Regions from separate parts of the Streptomyces sp. 8N114 genome, predicted to be linked through region 1. Evidence: riboswitches for the same ligand, from Rfam matches in the RefSeq annotation. Region 1 holds a riboswitch; the other holds the start of a gene.

What was found. A riboswitch is a leader RNA that binds a small molecule or an ion and turns the genes downstream of it on or off. The one in region 1 is predicted to bind S-adenosylmethionine.
Region 2: another riboswitch for S-adenosylmethionine. It lies ahead of thrC (threonine synthase); the one in region 1 lies ahead of ACTWQF_RS14235 (aminotransferase class V-fold PLP-dependent enzyme).

What each region holds. Positions count from the first base shown of each region.
Region 1 is NZ_JBQQBT010000005.1:309,355-316,907, forward strand. It holds gene nirB (nitrite reductase large subunit NirB) at 1-674, shown strand, start outside; gene nirD (nitrite reductase small subunit NirD) at 710-1,108, shown strand; gene ACTWQF_RS14225 (uroporphyrinogen-III synthase) at 1,149-2,321, shown strand; gene ACTWQF_RS14230 (sirohydrochlorin chelatase) at 2,318-3,001, shown strand; SAM riboswitch class IV at 3,092-3,210, shown strand; gene ACTWQF_RS14235 (aminotransferase class V-fold PLP-dependent enzyme) at 3,415-4,803, shown strand; gene ACTWQF_RS14240 (NAD(P)-dependent oxidoreductase) at 4,806-5,456, opposite strand; gene ACTWQF_RS14245 (MFS transporter) at 5,526-6,770, opposite strand; gene ACTWQF_RS14250 (LysR family transcriptional regulator) at 6,866-7,553, shown strand, end outside.
Region 2 is NZ_JBQQBT010000016.1:72,969-80,521, reverse strand. It holds gene ACTWQF_RS26740 (MoaD/ThiS family protein) at 456-731, opposite strand; gene thrC (threonine synthase) at 874-2,196, opposite strand; SAM riboswitch class I at 2,214-2,364, opposite strand; gene ACTWQF_RS26730 (glucosyl-3-phosphoglycerate synthase) at 2,627-3,631, shown strand; gene ACTWQF_RS26725 (alpha,alpha-trehalose-phosphate synthase (UDP-forming)) at 3,757-5,205, shown strand; gene otsB (trehalose-phosphatase) at 5,219-6,061, opposite strand; gene ACTWQF_RS26715 (DUF3263 domain-containing protein) at 6,085-6,396, opposite strand; gene ACTWQF_RS26710 (extracellular solute-binding protein) at 6,472-7,553, opposite strand, start outside.

The DNA.
Region 1 (7,553 bases):
CCTACGGCAAGGCCGTCCGTACGGTGAAGTCCTGTGTGGGCTCCACCTGGTGCCGCTACGGCGTCCAGGACTCGGTCGGCCTTGCCATCGAACTGGAGCTGCGCTACCGGGGGCTGCGCGCCCCGCACAAGCTCAAGGCGGGCGTCTCCGGCTGCGCCCGCGAGTGCGCCGAGGCCCGCAGCAAGGACTTCGGCATCATCGCCACCGAGCAGGGCTGGAACCTCTACGTGGGCGGCAACGGCGGCTTCACCCCCCGCCATGCCGAACTCCTCGCGTCCGACCTGGACCACGAGACGCTCGTCCGCACCATCGACCGCTTCCTGATGTTCTACATCCGCACCGCCGACCGCCTCCAGCGCACCGCCGCCTGGCTCGAAGCCCTCGAAGGCGGCCTCGACCACCTGCGGGCCGTGATCATGGACGACTCGCTCGGCATCTGCGACGAACTCGACGCGGCCATGGAACGGCACGTCGCCGACTACCACGACGAGTGGCGCGGCGTCCTGGAGGACCCCGAGAAGCTGGCTCGCTTCACCTCCTTCGTCAACGCCCCCGAGACCCCCGACCCGGCGATCTCCTTCGCCGTCGAGCGGGAGCAGCCGGTCCCGGTGCCCGGCCCGGTGGCCCTCGGCATGCCGAAGATGCCCGCCGCCGAGGGCGTGAGCGCCCGATGAGCAGCCTTGCCCGTACGAGCCGAAAGGTGACCGCCATGACGACCGCCATGCCCACCAGCCCCACGACCGACCGGGCCGACTGGTCCGCCGTCTGCCCGCTGGAGGTCCTCCCCGTCGAGCAGGGCCGCGCGGCACTGCTGCCGGACGGCAGCGCGGTCGCCCTCTTCCGGCTGCACACCGGCGAGATCTACGCGGTCGGGAATCTGGACCCCTTCAGCGGGGCACCCGTCATCTGCCACGGGATCGTCGGCGACCGGAACGGCGTCCCCGTCGTCACCGGGCCGCTGGGCAAGGAGACCTTCGAGCTGGCGACCGGCCGCTGCCTGGACGACGAGGCCGTCCGGCTCCCCGTCCACGAAGTGCGGCTGACCGGCCGAGTGATCGAGGTCTCGGCCCCGCGAAACACGGTGGAAACGCTGGTCGGGGGACGATGAACAGCACGAAGCCCCCACGTGAGGACTGAGAGGAGACGCGGTGTCGGCACCTGACCCGTCGCGGAGCCGTACGGGATCCGTTCCCCCGCTGGCGGGGTTCACCGTCGCGGTCACTGCAGCGCGCCGGGCCGAGGAGCTGGGTGCGCTGCTGGAGCGGCGCGGCGCCGAGGTCGTCCACGCGCCCGCCCTGCGCATCGTCCCCCTCGCGGACGACGTCGAACTGCGGGACGCCACCAAGGAGCTGGTGACCCGCCCGCCGGACGTGACCGTCGCCACCACCGGCATCGGCTTCCGCGGCTGGATGGAGGCCGCGGACGGCTGGGGCGAGGGCGAGGCCCTGCGCAGCGCCCTCGCGGTCGGCGAACTGCTGGCCCGCGGCCCCAAGGCGTGCGGCGCGCTCCGTGCCGCGGGCCTGCGGGAAGCCTGGTCTCCGGCCTCGGAGTCCTCCACCGAGGTCCTCGAACGCCTGCTGGCCCGCGACGACCTGGACGGGCTGCGGATCGCCGTCCAGCTGCACGGCGAACCGCTGCGGGACTTCATCGACGCGCTGCGCGGCGCCGGTTCCGAGGTGGTACCGGTGCCCGTCTACCGGTGGACGGGCCCGGTCGACCCCGGCCCTCTCGACCGGCTCATCGACGCCGTACTGGGCGGCGGCGTGGACGCCCTCACCTTCACCAGCGCCCTGGCCGCCGCCGGGCTCTACGCCCGCGCGGAAGAAGGCGGCCTCACCGAGGAACTGACCCGGGCGCTGCGCGGCCGCACCCAGGTCGCCTGCGTCGGCCCCGTCACGGCCGCGCCGCTGCTCGCCCGGGACATCCCCGCCTACTGGCCGGAGCGGTTCCGGGTCGGCGCCCTCGTCCGGCTGCTGTGCGAACGGCTGCCCGCCACCGCGCCCACGCTGCCCGCCGCCGGGCACATGCTGGAGGTACGCGGCACCGCGGCGCTGCTCGACGGCGAGCTGCGGCCCGTCAGCCCCGGGCCGATGGCCATCCTGCGGGCCCTGGCCCGCCACCCGGGCCAGGTGATGTCCTGTGCCGACCTGCTGCCCTATCTGCCCGGCGGCGGCACCGACGAGCACGCCGTCGAAGCCGCCGTCGCCCGGCTGCGCACCTCACTGGGCGTCTCCTCCGTCGTGCAGACCGTCACCAAGCGCGGCTATCGCATCGCCCTCGACCCGGCGTCGGTCTCGTCGGTCTGCGAGGCCGACGCATGACGGTGCTGCTCGTGGCGCACGGCACCCGGCGCCCCGCGGGTGCGCGCACCGTGCGGGAGCTGGCCGACGGGGTCGCCGCCCGGCTGGGGCAGCCGGTCACCGTCGCCTACGCGGACGTACGGGGGCCGACCGTCGCTGAGGCCCTCGCCGCGCTGCCCGGCCCCGTCACTCTGATCCCCGCCTTCCTCGCCTCCGGCTACCACGTGCGGGCCGACATACCCGCGCAGGTCGCCGCCGCCGGGAGGGCTGCCGATGTGACGATGACCCCCGCTCTGGGCGCCGACCCCGCGCTGCTGGCAGCCCTCGTCGACCGGCTCGCCGAGGCGGGGGTACGGGAGGGGGATGCCGTGGTGCTGGCCGCCGCCGGGTCCTCCGACGCGGGGGCCCGCGCCGAGGCCCACGCCATGGCCCGCCGTCTCGGCCGCCTTCTGCGGGGCCCGGTTCCCGTCGCCTGGGCCGCCACCGCGGAGCCCGCCGTCGCGGAGGAAGTGGCTCGTCTGCGGAGTGCCGGCGCCGCGCGTGTTGCCGTCGCCACCTGGTTGTTGGCGCCCGGCTTGTTCGCCGACCGGCTCCAGGCCGCCGGCGCCGATGCCGTGGCCGCGCCGTTGGGGGCGCACCCGGCTGTGACGGCCACCCTCGCCGGGAGGGCCCTCACCTGGGTCGGCGCCGCGGCCGGTTGAGGGGCCCGGCCGGAGCGCAGAGGGGAGGCCCGTCCACATGGTGGACGGACCAATGCTGGGGCCGCAACGGCTGTGGCATACTCCCTCGCAGGTCACGAGCGACAGCGACAAAGGCCCCGGCCCGCTGTCCGGCAACCCTCCGTCCGTGGCGGGGTGCCCCGGGTGATGACCAGGCCGTAGGACAGCAAGGTCTACGGCAAGCGCGGATCCCTCTCCGCCAGGGGTCCTGGTCTACGAGGGAGCCTTCTGTGAGCAAGCGAATGCGCTAGGGCCGAAGGGCGGCACTTCTCCCCGCCCCGGCCCTCCCACTGTTCCGCCGTCAGGCGACCAGTACACACGCGACCAGCGAACACGGCACTGCCATGCCGTGATTCCCCTTGCCACTCACTTCTTCACCTTGCCCGGAGTCTGCTATGTCGTCCACCGCCACTTTTGCCCCCTCTTGTACCCCCTCCCACAGTGACGAGGCCCTCCCCGTGCTGGGCCGCGACGTCCAGGTACCGCTCGTCACCGGGGGCGAAGCCCCCTACGCGGCGCTGGACTACGCGGCAAGCGCCCCCGCGCTGCAGCGCGTATGGGACGACGTGGCGGCGTACGCGCCGTACTACGGCAGCGTGCACCGCGGCGCCGGCTACCTCTCCCAGCTGTCGACGGAACTGTTCGAGCAGAGCAGGCAGACCGTCGCCGAGTTCCTCGGCTGCCGCGAGGGCGACCAGGTCGTCTTCACCCGGGCGACGACCGACTCCCTCAACCTCCTTGCGGCGGCACTTCCCAAGGGCACCAGGGTGTTCGTGTTCGAGACCGAGCACCACGCCTCCCTCCTTCCGTGGCGGGCGCACGATGTGACGTATCTGGACGCGCCCCGCTCGCCCGAACGGGCCGTCGCCACACTGGAGTCGGCGCTGCACGCGGCGCCCGCCGGGCCGAAGCTGGTCTGCGTGACGGGCGCCTCGAACGTCACCGGCGAGGTGTGGCCGGTGCGCGAGCTGGCCCGCGCCGCGCACCGGCACGGCGCGCGGCTGGTACTGGACGCGGCGCAGCTCGCCCCGCACCGCCCCGTCAGCCTGACGGAACTGGAGGCGGACTGGGTGGCGTTCTCCGGGCACAAGCTGTACGCGCCCTTCGGTGCGGGCGTGCTGGCCGGCCGCGCCGACTGGCTGCGCGCTGCGGAGCCGTATCTGGCGGGTGGCGGCGCGAGCCGCCGCGTGACCCGCAGCGCGGACGGCACCGTAGAGGTGGAGTGGCAGCACAACGAGGCCCGGCACGAGGCGGGCTCGCCCAACGTGATCGGCGCGTACGCCATCGCGTCCGCCTGCCGGGCGCTGACCGAGGCCGGGTTCGACCGCCTCGTCGCCCGCGAGGAGGAGCTGCTGGGCCGGCTCCGTACCGGCCTGGCCGACGTCCCCGAGGTGAAGGTCCTCTCCCTCTTCGGGGAGGACGCCGACCGGGTCGGCGTGGTCTCCTTCGTCGTCGAGGGCTGGAACAGCTCGCACTTCGCGGCGGCGCTCTCCGCCGAGTACGGGATCGGCGTCCGCGACGGCCTCTTCTGCGCCCACCCGCTGCTCCGTACTCTCCTCGGGCAGGAGGGCGACACCCCCGGCGAGTGCGGAGCGCCCGAGGCAGCGCCCGGCGAGCGGTCACTCAACGCGGTCCGCGTCAGCTTCGGCGCCGGGACGCCGGACGAGCACGTGGACCGGTTCGTGGCCGCCGTACGGGAGTTGGTGCGGGACGGCGCGCGCTGGACCTACCGTACGGAGGACGGCCGCTGCGTCCCGGAGACACCCGGGCACGCCGGGAGCTGAGCTCAGTACGCCACCGTGAACCGCGCCCGGTGGTGCTTGGGCCGCTCCGCCTCGTCGATCAGAGCCACGGCGAAATCCTCCATGGAGATCGCGGAGCGGCCCTCGCCGTCCAGCAGCAGTTCGTCGGCGCCGACCCGGTAACGGCCCGTGCGCCGTCCCGGTTCCAGCAGCGCGGGCGGGCTGACGTACGCCCAGTCCAGCTGGTCGGGGGCGTGCCGGAGGCAGAGTGCGTACTGCTCGTTGCACGCCTCGGCGATGGGGCGCCACTCCTCGGGAACGTAGCGCGGGTCCTCGCTCACCCGGGTCCGGCCCTCGGTGCCGGGCACGGTGAGGCTGCCCGCGCCGCCGACGAGCAGCAGCCGCACGCCGGTACGCCCCAGCCCGGTCAGCAGGCCGCGTGCGGCGAGCGGCAGCCCGCTCTCGTTGCCGGGCGCGGGGCGGGTTGCGCTGATGACCAGGTCCTGGCCGTCGCTGAGGGCCGCGACGTCCCCGGCGTTGGCGGCGTCGCCCACCCGGTGACCGGCGTCCGGGTGCAGGGCGGGAAAGCGCACCGGGTCACGGACGACGGCCGTGGCCTCGTGGCCGCGCGAGAGGGCCTCGGTGACGACCCGGCTGCCGACGTTCCCTGCCGCGCCGAAGACGACTATGCGCATGGTGTTCAACTCCTGGGATGCGGTGGTGCTTTGGGTGCCTTATCGATAAGTCGGTTGGACGATGTGTGGTCAGTTGGTGGCGGTGCGGCGGGTGGTGGCGACCCGTTCCAGTCCCCACACCGCCAGCGCACCGGCCGCCAGCCCTGCTCCCAGCAGGCACACCCCGCTCCAGCCCGCGTGCGTCCACACCACGGCGGTCAGCGCCGAGCCGGTGGCGCCGCCGATGAAGAAGCTGGTCATGAAGACGGAGTTGAGGCGGTTACGGGCCTCGGGGCGCAGCGCGTACAGCACCGTCTGGCTGCTGTTGAGCACGGCCTGTTGGCCGACGTTCAGCGCGACGATGCCCAACGACAGCCACAGCAGGGAGCGTTCACCTGCCAGGAGCAGCAGCCAGCCGCCGCCGAGCAGGACGATGCCGGATCCGGTCACGTACTGCACGAATCCGCGGTCGTTCAGCCTCCCGGCGAAAGTCATCGCCAGTACACCGATGGCCCCGAGCAGTCCGAAGAGGCCGATCGCTCCCTCCGACCAGTTGAAGGGCGGCCGGGCCAGCAGGAAGGTGAGCGCGGTGAGCTGCACGCTGTACGAGGCGAGGGAGAGGCCGCCGAGCACCGCGCGGCGGCGCAGCAGGGGTTCTTCGCGCAGCAGGGCCAGGGCGGAGCGCAGCAGCGCGGGGTAGGACAGCTGGGCTGTGGACCGTACGCGCGGCAGACAGCGGTGCAGCGCTACGGCCATCACGGCGACGGGTATCGCGCTGGCCCAGTACACGGTGCGCCATCCGCCGAGCCCGGCCAGCGCGCCGGAGACGGTGCGGGCGAGCAGTCCGCCCAGCAGCACCCCGGACATCACGGTGGCCACGGCCCGCCCGCGCGCCTCGTCCGGGACGAGGGCCGCCGCGTAGCCGACGACGACCTGCGCGCCGACTGCCGTCAGCGCCACGGCCACGGTGCCCGCCAGCAGTAGCGGGCCGTTGGGCGCGGCGGCCGTCAGCGCGAGGAAGAGCGCGGTCGCCGCCAGCAGCCCGACCGCGAGGCGGCGCCGGTCGAGCACGTCCCCGAGCGGGACGATCAGCAGCAGGCCGAGCGCGTATCCGGCCTGTGAGGCGGTCACCAGCAGGCCCGCGAGGGTGGTGCCGATGTGCAGATCGCGGGTGATGAGGTCGAGGAGGGGCTGGGCGAAGTAGTTGCCCGCGCAGGAGAGTCCGGTGGCGACCGCCATCAGGAGCAGCAGCCTGCGGCTGGGCGCGGCGACTCCGGCTGCGGGGTCGGCCTCGGCGGGCCTCGAGGGCCGGGCGTCGGCAGCGGTTTCGGTCATGCGTTCAGGCTGCGGCCGGAGAGGTCGATGAGTCCAACGCATCCTTGTCATGTGAGCAATCGCAGAACGCGATCGATGGGCCTACGCTGAGCAGCATGGAACTCCAGCAGCTGCGCTACGTCGTCGCCGTCGCCGAGACCGGCGGCTTCACCCGTGCCGCCGAGCGCTGCCATGTCGTCCAGTCCGCGCTCAGCCACCAGATCGCCAAGCTGGAGAAGGAGTTGGGCGCCCGGCTGTTCGACCGTACGAGCCGCCGGGTGGCGCTCACCCCCGCCGGTGAGGCGTTCCTCCCCGCTGCCCGGCAGTCCCTGGAGGCCGCCGAGCGTGCCGCCGCCGAGGTCGCGGCGGCCACCGGCGAGATCCGCGGCACCCTCGCCCTCGGCGCGATCAGCACCATTGCCTCCGTCGACCTGCCGCGGCTGCTCCGCGACTTCCACAACCGCTATCCGCAGGTGCGCATCAGCATGACCGCCGGCCGCAGCGAGCTGCTGGTCGAGGAAGTCCGCCGCGGCACCCTCGACCTGGCGTTCCTCGGCGTCACCCCGGCCTTCCGCGCGAAGGGCGTCCGGTCCCGCACCCTGGTGCGGGACCGCCATGTCGTCATGGTCGCCCCCGACCACCCCCTCGCGGCGGAGGGTACGCAGGGCCCGCTGGAGCTGGCGCGGCTGGCCGAGGAGACCTTCGTCGACTTCGCCGCGGGCAGCCACGCCCGGGCCCAGACGGAGGAGATCTTCGCCGCGGCCGGACTGCACCGTGATGTCGCCTTCGAGGTCTCCCACTGGG
Region 2 (7,553 bases), on a different contig from region 1:
CCGGGTCAGACCTCACCCCCACAAGCAAGCGGGGGCGTGCGCCGGAACGCGTCGACCGCCGCTGAATGTATCTGCACGGACGCCCTGTGCAACAGGTCAATCGGACGAGAATTCTGGGCACGACTGATCGGAAATAAGCCTCAACTGCCGTCGGAGCAGGGCAAGTCGGGCCAGACATTCGGGGCCTTCACGACAATTGCCGTCCGGTTTTCGACAGCAACTTGTCCCGTTGTTGTCGCGGTGTTGATCCGCCCCTGGCGCGTTCTCATACGCGTCCGGCAACCGCCGGGAGGGGGAACTGCCGTAACTCTACCGTCTCCCGAACCGCCTCTCGTCACATGGAATCGCCCCTTCCGTTTTTCCTCGGAAGGGGCGATCACAGAGCCCGAGCGCTGGTCGGCGGGGCAGCGGCGGGCGGCTGCGGGGCCGCAGCCCCGACCGCGCGGCCGGACGGGTCAGCCGCCGGCCACCGCCGGGATGATGGAGATGCCCGCACCGTCCGGGGTGGGGGTCTCCAGGCCCTGCTCGAAGCGGACGTCGTCGTCGTTGACGTAGACGTTGACGAAGCGGCGGAGCTTGCCCGCGTCGTCCAGGACACGGGCGCTGATGCCCGCGTGGTTCTTCTCCAGGTCCGCCAGGACCTCGGCGAGGGTGCCGCCCTCGGCGGTGACCTCGGCCTGACCGCCCGTGTAGGTACGGAGGATGGTCGGGATCCGGACGTTGACGCTCATGTCGATCTTCCTAACGTAAGAGGGAAAGCACCCCAGGGGGCCCCGCTCCGGCATTCCCACCCGCTAAACACCGGGGGGCCGATTTCAGCCGTCTGAGGCGCCTCCGGCAACCTGGGCGCCCAGGGCACCCGGGGCACCTCGGTCAGGCCAGGCCGGACTCGCGGAAGGCGGCCAGGTTGGGGCGGATCACGGCGGTGGGCCGCGCCGTGGGGGCCACGGCGTCGAGGGTCTTGAGGCCGTCACCCGTGTTCAGCACGACGGTCGTGAGGCTCGGGTCGATGGCGCCGGACTCGATCAGCTTGCGGGTCACGCCCAGCGTGACACCTCCGGCCGTCTCCGCGAACACGCCCTCGGTCCGCGCGAGCAGCTTCATCGCGTCCACGATCTCCGCGTCGTTCACGTCCTCGACGGCCCCGCCGGTGCGCCGGCAGATGTCGATGACGTACGGACCGTCCGCCGGGTCGCCGATGGCGAGGGACTTGGCGATGGTGTCGGGCTGCTTGACCGGGCGGACGGCGGTGGTGCCCTCCTTGTACGCGCGGGAGACCGGCGAGCACCCCTCCGCCTGCGCGGCGAAGATCCGGAACGGCTTGTCCTCGACGAGCCCGAGCTGGATCAGCTCCCGCAGCCCCTTGTCGATCTTCACCAGCTGGCAGCCGGAGGCGACGGGGATGACGAGCTGGTCGGGCAGCCGCCAGCCGAGCTGCTCACAGATCTCGTACGCCAGGGACTTCGAGCCCTCGGCGTAGAACGGCCGCAGGTTGACGTTGGTGAAGCCCCAGCCCTCGCCCAGCGGGTCGCCGATGAGCTCGGAGCAGAAGCGGTTCACGTCGTCGTAGGTGCCGTCGATCGCGACGAGGTCGCCGCCGTAGATCGCGGCCATCACCACCTTGGACTGCTCCAGCCCGTCCGGGATGAACACGCACGAGCGCAGCCCGGCCCGGGAGGCGGCGGCGCCCACCGCACCGGCCAGGTTGCCGGTCGAGGAGCAGGAGAGGGTGGTGAACCCGAACGCCCGGGCTGCCTCCAGGGCGATGGCGACCGGACGGTCCTTGAAGGAGTGGGTGGGGTTGCCGGAGTCGTCCTTGACGTACAGACCGCCGGTCACTCCCAGCTCGGCGGCCAGCCGGTCGGCCTTCACCAACTGGGTGAAGCCGGGGTTCAGGTTCGGCTTCTCGGCGACGTCGGCCGGTACCGGCAGCAGCGGTGCGTAACGCCACATCGAGGCGGGACCGGCCTCGATCCGCCTGCGGAGGCCCTCCGGGTCACCGGTGGGCAGCTCGTAGGCGACTTCCAGCGGGCCGAAACACTCCAGACACACGAAGCTGGGCCCCAGCTCGGTGCGGGTGCCGCACTCGCGACAGGAGAGGGCCACAGCGGCGCCGAGATCGTGCGAGGTGGCGCCGGACGCGTCAGAGGCGTCGGTGGAAGTGGTGCTGTTCGCTGCAACTGTCTGCACAGCCATGGAGGCGAGGCCCTTTCTCCTCATCTTCCCCGTGGCGTATCTCGTCACGGGCCGGAATTGGCACCGTCCCCACGAGGCGGTCTCGCCTGGAGGGTCCGCGTACACGCGGATCGCGGGATGGTTGCCGGGGCTTCAACGGGCCGTTCCCTCTGCCCCTCTGGATGAGCTGCACTATGGCGCCGGGCGGCCAGGGGCCGCTCGGGCGTTTGTCGCGGCGACCCCGAGATGCGGAGGTCACCTGCGTTGTTCAAGACTGTAACTGACGGCGGTCACGCTTGAGAGGGACGTCCGAACCGCGAGATGGATCACCCGTCGCTCGCCTCCGCGGCCCTGGGGCCATGGCCTGGGGCCCTCGCCCGGGGCCGGCCACCGCACCACCCGTCCCACCTCAGCCCGACCAGCGGGACCCGACTACAGGAAGGCGGCGCACGTGCTCGATGAAGTGGGCCAATGGCTGCGGCGCCGCTCCTGGCGCGTCGCCGACCGGCCGCTGGAGGCGCTGCTGGCGGCCAAGCGCCGCACCGGCACCACCGTCAGCGTGGTGCTGCCCGCGCTCAACGAGGAGGCCACGGTCGGCGACATCGTCTCGGTGATCCGCCGCGAGCTGGCCTCGCCCCACCTCGATTCCGGGACACCGCTGGTGGACGAGCTGATCGTGATGAACTCCGGCTCCACCGACCGCACCGCCGAGGTCGCGGCAGCCGCCGGGGCCAAGGTGATCCACCGGGACGAGGTGCTGCCCAGGCTGCCGACCCGCCCCGGAAAGGGTGAGGTGCTGTGGCGCTCCCTGCTGGCGACCAGCGGCGACATCATCTGCTTCGTCGACGCGGACCTGCGCGAGTTCTCGCCCGACTTCGTCACCGGCATCGTCGGGCCGCTGCTGACGGAGCCGGACGTACAGCTGGTCAAGGCGATGTACGACCGCCCGCTGCCCGGCAGCCCGGCCGGCGGCGGGCGCGTGACCGAGCTGGTGGCGCGCCCCCTGCTCAATCTGCACTGGCCGCGGCTGGCCGGGCTCGTCCAGCCGCTGGGCGGCGAGTACGCGGCGCGCCGCTCGCTGCTGGAGCGGCTGCCCTTCCCGGTCGGCTACGGGGTGGAGCTGGCGCTGCTGGTCGACGCGCTGGAGCTGGTGGGGCTGGACGCGCTGGCCCAGGTCGATGTGGGCGTACGGCTGCACCGCAACCAGGACGGGCAGGCACTCGGCCGGATGGCCACCGCCATCTACGCGGCGGCCGAGCGCCGCATCGGCCGGGGCGGCCCGACGGTGGCGCACGGTGCGCGGAGCGTGTTCGAGGGACGGTCCGGCGGGACGGCGCTGACCCAGTTCGAGCGGGACGAGGCGGGCTGTTTCGTCCCCCGCGGCCACCTGGTGGATGCGGAGGAGCGCCCTCCGATGTGCACGGTGCCCGAGTACGGGCAGCGGGTGGCGGCGTGAGGGCGTCGGCGGACGAGGCTGCGGTACGGGCACGTTTGAGCGGTTTCGGCGGCGGCTAGGCTCGCCGCATGGTCGCTGGAGCAGCAACATCGCAGGGAGCACAGGGACCGCGGGTGACATCCGCGATGGTCCTCGTCGCGTCCAACCGTGGACCGGTGTCCTACACGCTGGGCGACGACGGCACGCTCACCGCGAAGCGCGGAGGCGGCGGCCTGGTTTCCGGACTGTCGGCCATCGGCTCCGGGACCGACGCGGTGTGGGTGTGCGCGGCGCTCGGTGCGGGCGATCGCGAGGCGGTCCGGCGCTCGGGCGGTCACCTGGACGGCGGGGACGTCGGCGGGCAGTCCGTACGGATGCTCGACATCCCGCCCGGCACCTTCGAGGCGGCGTACCACGGCATCGCCAACTCCGTGCTGTGGTTCACCCATCACATGCTGTACCAGACGCCGCTGGAACCGGTCTTCGACCAGGACTTCAGCCGCCAGTGGGCGGAGTACGAGGCGTACAACGCCGCCTTCGCCGAGGCGCTGGCGCAGGAGGCCGGGCGGGGCGCCACGGTGCTGGTGCAGGACTACCACCTCACCCTCGTCCCCGGCATGCTCCGCGAGCGCCGCCCCGATCTGCGGATCGGCCACTTCTCGCACACCCCCTGGGCGCCCGCCGACTACTTCCGGCTGCTCCCGGACGAGGTCGCCACGCAGGTGCTGCGCGGCATGCTCGGCGCCGACCGCACCGCGTTCTTGACCGCACGCTGGGCCCGGCTGTTCACCGAGTGCTGCGAACGGGTGCTGGGCGCGACGGTCACCGGGGAGGGAGCGGGCGATGCGCTCTCGGTGACCTACGAGGGCCGTACGACGCAGATCGGGGTGCACCCGCTCGGCGCGGACGGCGACTTCCTGCGCGAGCGGGCGCACCGGGACGACGTCGCCGAGCGGATGGCACAGCTGCGCGAACAGGTGGGTACGGGCCCGGACGGAAGCCCCCGCCGGACCATCGTTCGGGTGGACAGGACCGAGCTGTCCAAGAACATCGTCCGCGGCCTGTACGCGTACCGGCGGCTGCTCGCCGACCATCCCGAGTGGCGCGAACGCGTCGTCCATCTGGCGTTCGCCTACCCCTCGCGGCAGGATCTCGCCGTCTACCGCCACTACACGGCCGAGGTCGGCCGGGTCGCCGACGCGATCAACAAGGAGTTCGGCACCGATGGCTGGACGCCGGTCCTGCTGCATGTGAAGGATGACTTCGCACGCTCGCTGGCCGCCTACCGGATGGCGGACGTCGCGCTGGTGAACCCGATCCGCGACGGGATGAACCTCGTGGCGAAGGAGATCCCCGTCGTCTCCGACGAGGGCTGTGCCCTGGTCCTCTCCCGGGAGGCCGGAGCGTACGAGGAACTGGCGCCCGACGCCATTTGTGTGCACCCCTTCGATGTGCGGGAGACGGCCGCCGCCTTGCGGACAGCGCTGGAACTGGACGCCTCCACCCGCGCGGAGCGGACCCGCCGCCTGGCAAAGACCGCCACCTCCCAGCCCCCGACCCGCTGGCTGCTGAACCAGCTGGAAGCGCTCCGCTGACGGCCGCGGACCGCTACAGCGCGTCCGCCAGCGCACGCAGCCAGGCCGCCAGCCCGGCAGGGCCCGTGACGCGGACGTCGGCCGCGGTGCGGAGTTGCTCGACCGACTCCGTCGCCGTCTCGGGGGCGCTGTACACCAGCAGCCCCGGCACGCCCTCCCGGCGCAGCGCCGCGACGGTGGCGTACGCGGGAAGGTCGCCCAGGTCGTCACCGGCGTAGGCGACAGTGGTGGCGGCCCGTTCGCGGATGTAGTCCGCGAGTGCCGCGCCCTTGTCGGCGCCCGGCGGGCGGAGTTCGAGCACCATGCGGCCCGGCTCCACCATGAGTCCATGCCGCTCGGCAAGGGCGTACAGCGGGGTGCGCAGCTGGTCGAGGGCGGCCTCGGGCGAGGTCACGCGGCGGGTGTGTACGGCGAGCGCCCGGCCCTTGTCCTCCGTCCAGGTACCCTCCGGCGCTCCCGACTCGGCGAGCACGGCGGGGAGTTCGGCCCGTACCGCCGCGACCCCTGCGGGGGGGTCGGGTGCCCGCACGACCGGGTCCGCGGCGTCCCACCGTTCGGCCCCGTACGCACCGAGCACCGTCAGTCCCTCCAGCCCGGCGACGCTCTCGAAGCCGCCGTACCGTACGGCGTCAGCCGCGGGCCGGCCGGTGATGACGGCGACGCCGGCCAGCCGCGGGGCCAGCCGCGCCAGCGCGTGCACTGCTTCGGGGTCGGCCCGCGCGTCCTGCGGGTCGGTGACGATGGGCGCGAGCGTCCCGTCGAAGTCGAACGCGAGCACGGCGCGCGCGGGGTCGGAGAGCAGGGCGGCGAGCCCGGCACGCCCGGCCTCCGTCTCCGGGAGCGAGGGAAGCGACATGGCCGCACCATAACCAGCTGTGGTTACGGCTGGTGGGTACGGTCCCGGTTGGCCTGTCGGACGCGCCGCAGCCGGTTGACGGTCACGGGATCGTGCCGGGCAGCGCGGGGGTCGTCGAGCAGCGCGTTGAGGTACTGGTAGTAGCGCACGGGCGACATGCCGAGCCGCTCCCGGACGGCGCGTTCCTTCTCGCCGGGGGAGGCCCACCCGCGGGCGGCGAAGGCGAGCACGGCGCGGTCCTCGTCCGAGAGTTCCGCCATCCGGTCCTCGTCCGAGAGCTCCGCCACCGCCTCGCCGCTGTCCGCACCGTCACGCTCGTCTTCCGTACCGCTCACCCCTCCACCGTACGCGGGAGGGGTGTCAGGAGCGGCCCCGCATCAGCGGCGACGCCGCGCCAGGAGCGGCCCGCATCAGGACGGCGCCGCGTCCTCCTCGGCCGCCGCCTTGCGCTGCAGCGTGGTCAGGACGCCCCTCGGGTCGCCGTCCTTCATGGCCGCCTGGCCGATGGTCTTCTTGATGATCGCGCTGGTGTCCGCCCAGGACACCTTGCCCACCGGGTAGAACTCGGCCCCGGCGAGCTGGTCGAGGAAGGGCCAGAGCTTCTTCTGCTTCTTGTCCTTGCGCATCCGCTGGGAGGCGCTGCTGGTGACGGGCAGCAGCCCGTACTGGGACGTGAAGGCGTAGTGGTTCTTCTCCTCGTAGACGAAGGCGAGGAACTTGCCGCACGCTTCGCGATGGCCGTTCTTGTTGAAGGCCATCATCCAGTCGGCCACGCCGAGGGTGCCCTCGGCGGGGCCGTCGTTGCCGGGCAGCTTGGCGGTGCCGTAGGAGATGTTCTTCTTGTCGGCCTGCTGCATCAGGGTGGGGTGGCCGTTGAGGATGCCCACGTCGCCCTCGGTGAACGCCTCGAACATCTTCTGCCGGTCGACGCGCTGGGGGCTGGGTTCGGTGTAGCCGGGGGTGACGAGGTTGTCGCGCAGCCACTGGAACGTCTCGACGTTCTCGGGGGAGTTGAGGGTGTAGTTGCCCACGCTGTCGACGAAGCTTCCGCCGTTGCCGAGTATCCACATCAGGGACTCGCCCTGGGCTTCCTCGGGGCCGAGCGGCAGACCGTAGGGGATCTTGACGCCGGCCGCTTTGAGGGCTCGCGCCGCGGTCTTGAGGTCGCGCCAGCTCTCCGGCGGCTCGTCGGGGTCCAGCCCGGCCTTCTTGAAGAGGTCCTTGTTGTAGAAGAGCACCCGGGTGCTGGCGACGAACGGCAGACCGTACTGGACGCGCCGTACCTCTCCCGCCTCGGCGAGTGCGACGAGGAACTCGGCCTGCGCCGGTATCGGAAGGAGCTCGCTGACCTTGTACAGCTTTCCCTCTGCTGCCCAGTTGGCGTACGAGTCGACCTGGGCGATGTCCGGCGGGTCGCCCGCCTCGACCATCTCGGTGAGCTTCTTGCCGATGTCGTTCCAGCTGTAGACGGTGACGTCGACAGTGATGTCGG